Regions from separate parts of the Salinimonas sediminis genome, predicted to be linked through region 2. Evidence: predicted binding sites of a transcription regulator. Region 2 holds the regulator's gene; each other region holds the start of a gene.
The links. The regulator sigma-54, encoded in region 2, starts transcription at its own class of promoters, with help from an activator protein. The targets are predictions, from matches to a motif close to GTTGGCACGNNNNTNGNNT.
Positions count from the first base shown of each region.

Region 1: hmpA (NO-inducible flavohemoprotein) is a predicted target of sigma-54. The motif match lies at 1,013-1,031, and genes of this name have one in related genera.
Region 3: D0Y50_RS05825 (EF-hand domain-containing protein) is a predicted target of sigma-54. The motif match lies at 1,034-1,052, and genes of this name have one in related genera.
Region 4: D0Y50_RS11240 (exopolysaccharide biosynthesis protein) is a predicted target of sigma-54. The motif match lies at 731-749, and genes of this name have one in related genera.

Region 1 is NZ_CP031769.1:900,615-902,820, reverse strand. It holds gene norR (nitric oxide reductase transcriptional regulator NorR) at 1-877, opposite strand, end outside; gene hmpA (NO-inducible flavohemoprotein) at 1,075-2,206, shown strand, end outside.
Region 2 is NZ_CP031769.1:716,126-718,331, reverse strand. It holds gene lptB (LPS export ABC transporter ATP-binding protein) at 1-174, shown strand, start outside; gene D0Y50_RS03235 (RNA polymerase factor sigma-54) at 252-1,730, shown strand; gene hpf (ribosome hibernation promoting factor) at 1,762-2,049, shown strand; gene ptsN (PTS IIA-like nitrogen regulatory protein PtsN) at 2,059-2,206, shown strand, end outside.
Region 3 is NZ_CP031769.1:1,301,466-1,303,671, reverse strand. It holds gene D0Y50_RS05830 (sensor histidine kinase) at 1-597, opposite strand, end outside; gene D0Y50_RS05825 (EF-hand domain-containing protein) at 703-966, opposite strand; gene D0Y50_RS05820 (putative bifunctional diguanylate cyclase/phosphodiesterase) at 1,147-2,206, opposite strand, start outside.
Region 4 is NZ_CP031769.1:2,509,786-2,511,991, forward strand. It holds gene D0Y50_RS11235 (tetratricopeptide repeat-containing diguanylate cyclase) at 1-570, opposite strand, end outside; gene D0Y50_RS11240 (exopolysaccharide biosynthesis protein) at 875-1,453, shown strand; gene D0Y50_RS20050 (nucleotidyltransferase family protein) at 1,640-1,954, opposite strand; gene D0Y50_RS11250 (DNA/RNA non-specific endonuclease) at 2,201-2,206, shown strand, end outside.

The sequences.
Region 1 (2,206 bases), 180 kb from region 2:
GAAATAATGTTCCGCCATCAGCAAGTAAGAACTTACCATCGCGGTCGTTTGCGGCACTGGTAAACGCACCTTTCACGTGGCCGAAGAGTTCACTTTCTATCAGATGAACAGGAATAGCAGCGCAATTTACATATACGAGCGTTTTATTCCGCCGGTTTGATTGATAATGTAGCTCACGGGCAACAAGTTCTTTGCCCACACCAGTTTCACCTTGCACCAAAATTGTGAGGTCGGACGAAGCTGCCAGTCGAATGGTCTGCTTTAATTTTTTTGTCGCAACACTATTTCCTATTATTTCTTCACCCTGATGATGCTCAGAGCTATTCTCATTCATTGCCCGTAATACATGCTGAGTATGAGTCTTCTGTTTATTTAACTCTCTGATATATAAAGCAGCATATAAAAGCCGGGCTGCCAGCCTGGACAGTGTGTCAACTGAAGCGGCATCAAGCGCATCATACTCATTAGGCTCCAGGCTATCGAGAGTAAGTACACCTAGCAACGTTTCATCTTTATATAAAGGAATTCCCATACAGGAATGTACGTTCATATTATGGTTATGACTTGCAATCATTCCATCATAGGGGTCTGGTAACGGCGAATCAGCTGAAAAGCGAGTGACCGCCCTCGTGCTACAGATTGCTTTTAAACGTGGATGTTGCTCTGGAATAAACCGTCGCCCCATGACGTCATCGGACAACCCTCTCTGCGCAACGGGAACAAGTGTCTCGTGTCGAAAAATCAATAGTGCTACAGCATCTGCTTTAATAGTTGCACAAACGGCAGAAATCAAACTTTCATAAAAACAATTCATCGAAACTGCGGCGGACAGATCAAGGGCAAAGTTAACCAAACTAAATTGAGATATTTTACTCATGAGACCATTTTGTATTGACACGAAGTATAGGTCATTATGACACAAACGATCCTAATTAGCCCATTAAGTGATGAGTCATTTTGACACATAGCTTAAAGAGTTATTCGTAACACATTGATACTAAGTGAAATAAAATTTGGCACACGAGTCGCATTACTCATAGCTACCAAATACTTAACGTCATTAAAGGTATGTTAATGCTTACTCAAACTCATATAGATACTGTCAAAGCGACCATTCCACTACTTGCTTCGGGAGGAACCGCAATTACCGAACATTTTTACGCCCGAATGTTCTTACATAATCCTGAGCTTAAAAATATATTTAACATGACGCATCAGAAAACAGGTCGTCAGCCAGCGGCTCTATTTAATGCGATAGCTGCATACGCTGCCAACATAGATCAGTTAGAGCTACTGACAGATGCCGTTATGCGTATTGCACACAAGCATACCAGTTTTAATATCCAGCCTGAACAGTACGCAATAGTGGGACATCATCTGATTGAGACATTGAGAGAATTGGCTCCGGACGCGTTTACTCCTGATGTTGAAGAGGCATGGACAGCTGCATATGGTCAATTAGCAGACATTTTCATTAAAGTTGAAAGTGAATTGTATCAACAAAGAGCTGCTGTAAAAGGAGGCTGGTCTGGCTTCAGAGCCTTTTCTGTCGTCTCAAAAGAGACCGAATCCGAACTCGTAACCAGTTTTACCTTAATGCCCGTCGATGGCGGTAGTGTTATCGATTATAAACCGGGCCAGTATTTAGGAATAAAGGTGCATCCTCATGGTAGTGAGCATGATGAAATAAGGCAGTATTCACTATCAACTGCCGCGAATGGAAAATCCTATCGCATTAGTGTTAAACGGGAAGGCCTGGGTGAAATGTGTGGTGTAATGTCTAATTATCTTCATTTAAAAATAAATGTTGGCGATGAAGTCTTGGTCATGCCCCCTGCCGGGGACTTTTATCTAAAACAACTTGATACTCCGGTTATATTGATTTCTGCAGGTGTGGGTCTGACGCCTATGCAAGCGATGTTAGATTCTTTAGTAAAAGAGAACTTCGCACATCCGGTGACCTATCTTCACGCATGTAAAAATCGAAATCAGCATTCTTTCAAAGGACATGTTGAGAGTGTTAAGAATACTCTGAACCTGCAGTCGCACACGTGGTATGAAAATGACGTTAGCAGTGGTCAAAATGAAACTATCGGAAGAATGAAAATAGAAGACGTTAAAGGTTCTTTACCACTGAAAGAGGGCGAGTTTTATCTCTGTGGACCTTTGCAATTTATGCTTGCTATCAAGCATGAATTATTAGCCT
Region 2 (2,206 bases):
GACAGAGGCATAGGGATCCTCATTACAGACCATAACGTACGGGAAACCCTGGATGTATGTGAAGAAGCCTACATCGTAAGTCACGGAGAGCTCATCGCCCAAGGTAGTGCGGAGCAAGTATTAAGCAACCAGAAAGTACGTGATGTATACCTAGGTGAGCAATTCAAGCTATAGTAAGGTATGAGTGACATTGTCATACCTGTGGTTCACCGCTTAAGTACACGCGTACCCGAGTTTAAAATAAGACGTAGATGAAACCATCTTTACAACTAAAATTTAGTCAACAGTTAACCATGACCCCGCAGTTGCAGCAGGCTATTAAGCTATTGCAGCTGTCGACTCTTGATCTTCAGCAGGAAATTCAGGAAGCCCTGGATTCAAACCCCTTGTTAGAGGTAGATGAAAGCAGTGATAACGATATTACCGAAAAAAATAATATCGATAATGACAACGACAATGTAGAAGCCACTGCCAGCACCAGCGACAACATGGACTCGGGCGAAGCGATGGAGAAAAATGATTTACCCGACGAGTTGCCTATCGACAGTACCTGGGATGAGTATTATTCAGCGTCCTCAGCCCCTGCCCCCGGCCCGGGCAGTGACGAAGATCAAATTTTTCAGGGCGAAACCACCGAGAATATTCAGGACCATCTGCTCTGGCAAATGCGTTTAACGCACTTTTCGGATACCGACCGCGCCATCGCGATGGCGATTATTGACTCGATCGACGAGTCAGGCTATTTAACCGTATCGGTAGAAGATATTCTGCAAAGTGTGAATAGCGAAGACGCCGAAGAAGTTATCGAAGAAGATGAAGTTGAATGTGTGTTGAAACGTATTCAATTATTCGACCCACTTGGTTCGGGATCGCGCAGCCCGCAAGAGTGTTTGCTGGTTCAGCTACGCCAGTTCGCTATCGACACGCCTTGGCTGGAAGAAGCCAAAATGCTGTTACAGGATTATTCAGACTTATTGGGCAGCAAAGATTATCGTACCTTAATGCGCAAAACGAAGCTGAAAGAAGATGAACTGCGTGAAGCAATGCGGTTGTTGCAGACGCTAAACCCTCGTCCAGGTAGTGCATTAATTACAAAAGAACCCGAATACGTGATTCCGGACGTATCAGTTACTAAGCGCAATGGACGATGGGCAGTTGAGCTCAACCCTGACAGTTTGCCAAAGCTTAGCGTAAACCAGCAATATGCTGCGATGAGCCGCCGCGCCAGAAACAGTAGCGACTCACAATTTATTCGCTCGCACATGCAAGAAGCAAAATGGTTTATTAAAAGCCTTGAGTCACGAAATGATACGCTGCTTAAGGTAGCCAACTGCATAGTGCAGCAACAAATGGGCTTTTTTGAACATGGCCCGGAAATGATGAAACCAATGGTTTTAAACGATGTCGCAGAAATGGTAGATATGCATGAGTCGACAATTTCCCGGGTAACTACCCAGAAATATATGCATACACCGCGCGGTATTTTTGAATTGAAATATTTCTTTTCAAGCCACGTGGCGACAGAATCTGGTGGTGAGTGCTCCTCTACCGCCATACGTGCACTAATTAAGAAGCTGGTGGCTGCCGAGAAACCTAGCAAACCACTTAGCGATAGCAAAATTGCTCAGTTGTTGGCCGAGCAAGGTATAAAAGTTGCCCGGCGAACAATAGCAAAATATCGGGAATCGTTATCGATCCCACCGTCGAACCAACGCAAAAGCCTGATTTAGTAGGGCTTGCTCACAATAAGGAAGACGAACTATGCAAATCAATCTTACTGGTCATCATATTGAGATCACTGACTCTTTGCGTACTTATGTCGATACAAAATTCAGCAAATTAGAGCGTCATTTTGACCATATTTCTAATGTTCATGTCATTTTAAATGTCGAGAAACTGGCACAGAAAGCTGAAGCTACGGTTCACCTTAGTGGGGCGGAGGTTTTTGCTTCGGCAGAGAATACTGATATGTATGCGGCCATTGATAGCATGGTAGATAAACTGGACAGGCAAGTTATCAAGCACAAGGAAAAGCTGAAAAAGCATTAGTCAGTTAATATGGATATACAAGCCATTGTAAGCCTGGACCGCACTAAATGTGCGGTTCAGTGCAATAGTAAAAAGCGAATTCTCGAGATCATCAGTAATATCGCCGCCCAAAATAACCCGGAAGTGGAAGAGACGACAGTATTGAATGCGCTGATGG
Region 3 (2,206 bases), 590 kb from region 2:
CTGCTTAAGTTTCTTGACCGGATTCACAATTAGCTGGCTGCCGAGCAAAATCAATAACAGCGACACACTTACCAGCATGGCTGTTGACCAGGCCTGCTTGGCCTGCATGGCATTTAAATCTTCTTTTTGTACTTCCAGTCGTTGCTGAATAGCAATATCGACATCTTTTCTCATCAATGCCACATTATTACTTAGCGAATTAAGGTAAGCGTTAAGCAGCAAGGTATCATCAATATTACGGAAGGTTTTTAACTGCGTGATATCTTTTTTAATGGTGTCGCAGGTAGCACTATCGGGCAGCGTATCGCAGAGCTGGCGAAGCGCTTCAATAAACTGAATGATTGCGTTATCAGTTAATGTGGCAACCGTTTCATTACGGATAATGGCATATTGGCGAAGAGCCCGCTCCAGATCGATAGCTGCACCATCGAGCTGTTGCATCAGGCCCACTACATCGACCACGTAGCGGGTCTCTACGTGCGTCATCTTGCCCACTTTTGCTAAATCGTTCTGGCTTTGCCACAACAACGCAATAAGAGGTACAAGGGCCAGTACGAAACTGGCTAGGGTCAATTGTCTTAAGGAACCGAGTCGCACTGCTTGCTCACTGAAAGAAAAACGGTCAATCAGAATGGCACACCCCTAAACTGCTAGCAAGTCAGAGACATACAGCTCATTATCGCATCTTATACCTATCGGCTTTTATGATTTAGCGGTCGCCTTGACAACAAGCTCGTCGGCAGAAAGTTCCTGCTCGCTGAGTTTGCCGTCCTTATTATCATCCAGACGACCAAAGCGGCGCAAGAGTTCAGTGTCACTTACTGCCTCTTTAAGTGAAACCTGCCCATCCTGATCGACGTCTAAACGAGCGATAGTGGCTTCAGCTGCATTGGCATTTACCACCGCCACAGACTGCACGGCGATAAGAGTCAGTAAAATAAGAAATACTTTTTCGACGCGTTTCATGGTGTTCTCCTGGTTCAGCCTGAGAGCTGAAAATTGGCACTAACAACTTAGTGTCTTAATATCGAATTAGCTAAAACTGTGCCAATTCGGTTTAGCACTTATTTATTAGCTACTTAGCGATAAAGCGAGATACACATGTAACAGAAGTGTTGCACAAAAAAGACAGCAAGTGGGTGGAACTTACTGACCTGATAAACGGCTGACATGGTCTGGCCCGAATTCGAATCGGGCAGGCAGTAACGCCACATCTTCTAATGGTAAAGGTTGGCTGAACAAATAACCCTGAACGTGATCGCAGCCATGATTTAACAGGTAATCCCACTGACTTAGCTCTTCTATGCCTTCAGCACATACGGTTAAAGACAAGCGCTTAGCTAAATCAATGATTGAACCGGTTACCAGTCGACTGCGGTGTGAAGTATTCAGTTCACGGACAAACTGTCGGTCAATTTTCAGTGTGTCGATAGTAATCTGCGTAAGGTAACTTAACGACGAATAACCAGTGCCAAAATCGTCCAGGGAAATAGCACAGCCCATGTTGCTTAGCCGCCTGAAAAATTTATTAGCAAACGCGAAGTTTTCCAGATACGCCGACTCCGTCACTTCAAATTCAATATACTCAGGGTTAACCTGCTGCTGGGTAAAAATTTGGTGGATGAGATCGAACATACCCGAATGACGTAAATCATGGCCGGACAAATTAATCGCCACTCTGAATTTATTGAAGAAAACCGATTGAAGTAATGGTAAATCAATACAAGCCCGTTCAATGGCCCACCGCGTAAGGCTGGAAATTTTACCGCTTTGTTCTGCAATGGGGATAAATTCACCGGGCATAACCAAGCCAAAATCAGGATGCTGCCACCGCATTAATGCTTCAAAGCCGACCAATTCGCCATCACGCGCGACCTTCGGTTGGTAATACAGCGTAAACTCATTGTTCGCCAGTGCCTGGTCAATACTGTTGGCAATAGAAAGCTTTCGCTTGTGCGACTCCACCATCTCGTTGGTAAAAATCGTAGAGGTGCCACGCCCCCTGGCTTTTGAGCGGTACATTGCCAGATCAGCATTACTCATTAACTGGCTCAATTCAAAATGCGCATCGGACGCTTTAGCAATACCGATACTGACGCCCACAGTAAGCGCCAGGCCACGAAAGTGGAAAGGTTCTAAAAACGCGGCAATCACCCGGTCGGCCAAGTTTTGCAGGCACACATCGGTCACATCCCGGTCCGGTACG
Region 4 (2,206 bases), 1.8 Mb from region 2:
CGATTTATCATAATAGAACAGGCGCATCTCCAGCAGACCACTGGTGATAAGCGCATCACTGTATAGCTGTTCTGCACGATGCAGGCGCGCCCATTCTGCCACCCTGGCGGCAAGCGGCAACCCCGCTTCGGGCCGTCCTTGCTTTTCCAGCAACTGAGTTTGCGCCAGCAAAAGACGATGGTAAAGCAAGGGGGAGCGTTGCTGGTTTACCAGCTTTTGGGCGCGCTGCAGTGCGATCTGGGCGTCATCAATATTGGCTAACTGAATATGGCCAATCGTTAGCAAGTACAATAGTTCCGCCTGCTGCTGCGCATCGTCGGCCTGTGCTATGGCCGTGGTCAGCTCATCAATACCAAACTGCGGGTTATTACTCACCTGTAACACTTGCTGAATCAAGGGATCGTGAGAGGAAGAAGCGTAATAAGCGTGCACCGCAGAATGCGGTGTACTGGCGAATGCGGCCAGGCTGAGTAGCCACAGGCCAAGCCAAAGTGAAACTTTGTTGTAGCGACACACCATGCCAGCATTGGCGCCGGCAAAATATCCATTATTGCTTTTGATGCTAAGCATAGCCAAAAATCAGGCCCCGTGGTGTTGCTAATGATTAACTATAGCAATAAATGCTACATAAACATTAGGTTCATCTAATAAAAGGCGGGCGTGGCCGGCCGGATGAAAAAAGAAAAAAGGGCTTAGTAAAAAGCGTAGTCAATGTTGTGCGTAATTCAAGGTTCGCACACCTAGCGAAAATGGCACCCGATACAGCGCCTTAAAACCACACAATTCTCGCCTAACAATAATCAAGACAATTAAAAACCAATCCCGTTCATTACGTGTATGTAATCTACACATTGTTCAGCATGGAGCTGTAAGTATGACAAACAGTACAATAACGGGCTTTCTGGACAAGCTGGTTGAAGATACCGAACGCACGGTAACGGTAGAAGACGTGGTTTCAACATTTAAAGAACGTGGCTTTGGCCCGTTATTGATGATTCCATCTTTAATCGCCTTACTCCCCACTGGCGCTATCCCCGGTGTGCCTTCCATTTGCGGTATCACCTTGTTTTTAGTATGTATTCAACTGGCCGCAGGCCGAAACCACCCGTGGTTGCCTAAAGCGCTAAGAGAACGGGCTATTGACCACGATAAACTACAGAAAGCCGCAAATAAATCCCGGCCTTATATTAAACGCATGGAATCGTTATTTAGATCCCGTTTTACGCAACTAGCGGAGCAACCTATGCGCAGCATAATCGCTGCGTTTAGCGGTATCGTAGCACTATGTATGATACCCCTGGAGCTTATGCCGTTTGCGGCCGCACTCCCCGCTGGGGCGATTGCGCTGACCGCTATAGGTATTACCTACCGCGATGGTGTGGTGATTGCCATTGGCCTTATTGCCCAATCCTGTACTGGCTTTTTGTTGTACCAAGTTGTCACAATGGTATAACACGAAAAAAGCCTAAGCCAACCTCCGCCGTCCTATCTACAATAGCGTTCAACCTGGGCGTGGGCGTTTATGCAATAGCTAACCGCGGCCAAACCTTCGCCCAGTTTTTTGTGGTAACCCGGTGTAGGTCAACATGGTAGGCGGTATATAACGGGGTGTGTCTACCCCTTCCCGGCCAGTTACTAGCTAGCCCACGAGGCGCGCACACCGATATCCGCCCTGTGCACTGAGGCCAACCTTCGCACCCGTTGCCGCTTCTACCCAATAGCTTATCGCCTTACAGGTACTGACGTAGAGTGCTCGCTGATGCGGAGTATGCACCCTCGCCTGGTTGGTGACTTGCCAGTCAACCTGAATTAACGCCGCCCTCAATCGGTTTTCCAGCAAGACTTCATAACCCCGTGTAGGCCGGGTTTGAGCAAAAATACACCGGTAACAACATTCAACAGCGGTGGCTGAGCATATCGATTGGGGCAAGGCATCCCGTATAAAGTTACCCACAAAACCAGCCCCCAATATACCAGTCCGGTAACGGTAAATTGACGACGCTTCGCAAACGTAGCATATGCACTGCTCCCCACTAAGTGCCTGGTTCTATTGCGTAGTGAAATAAACCCGCCAGTCGGCCAACTTTCGATATCACCGTCATCTCCTTGTCACATCCAGGTCAATGAAACGTCATTATTACCCTGTACTTTCGATCAGGTTTTTAATAGATTAACCCGCTGAAAGGCATAAGGAAATAATATGAAA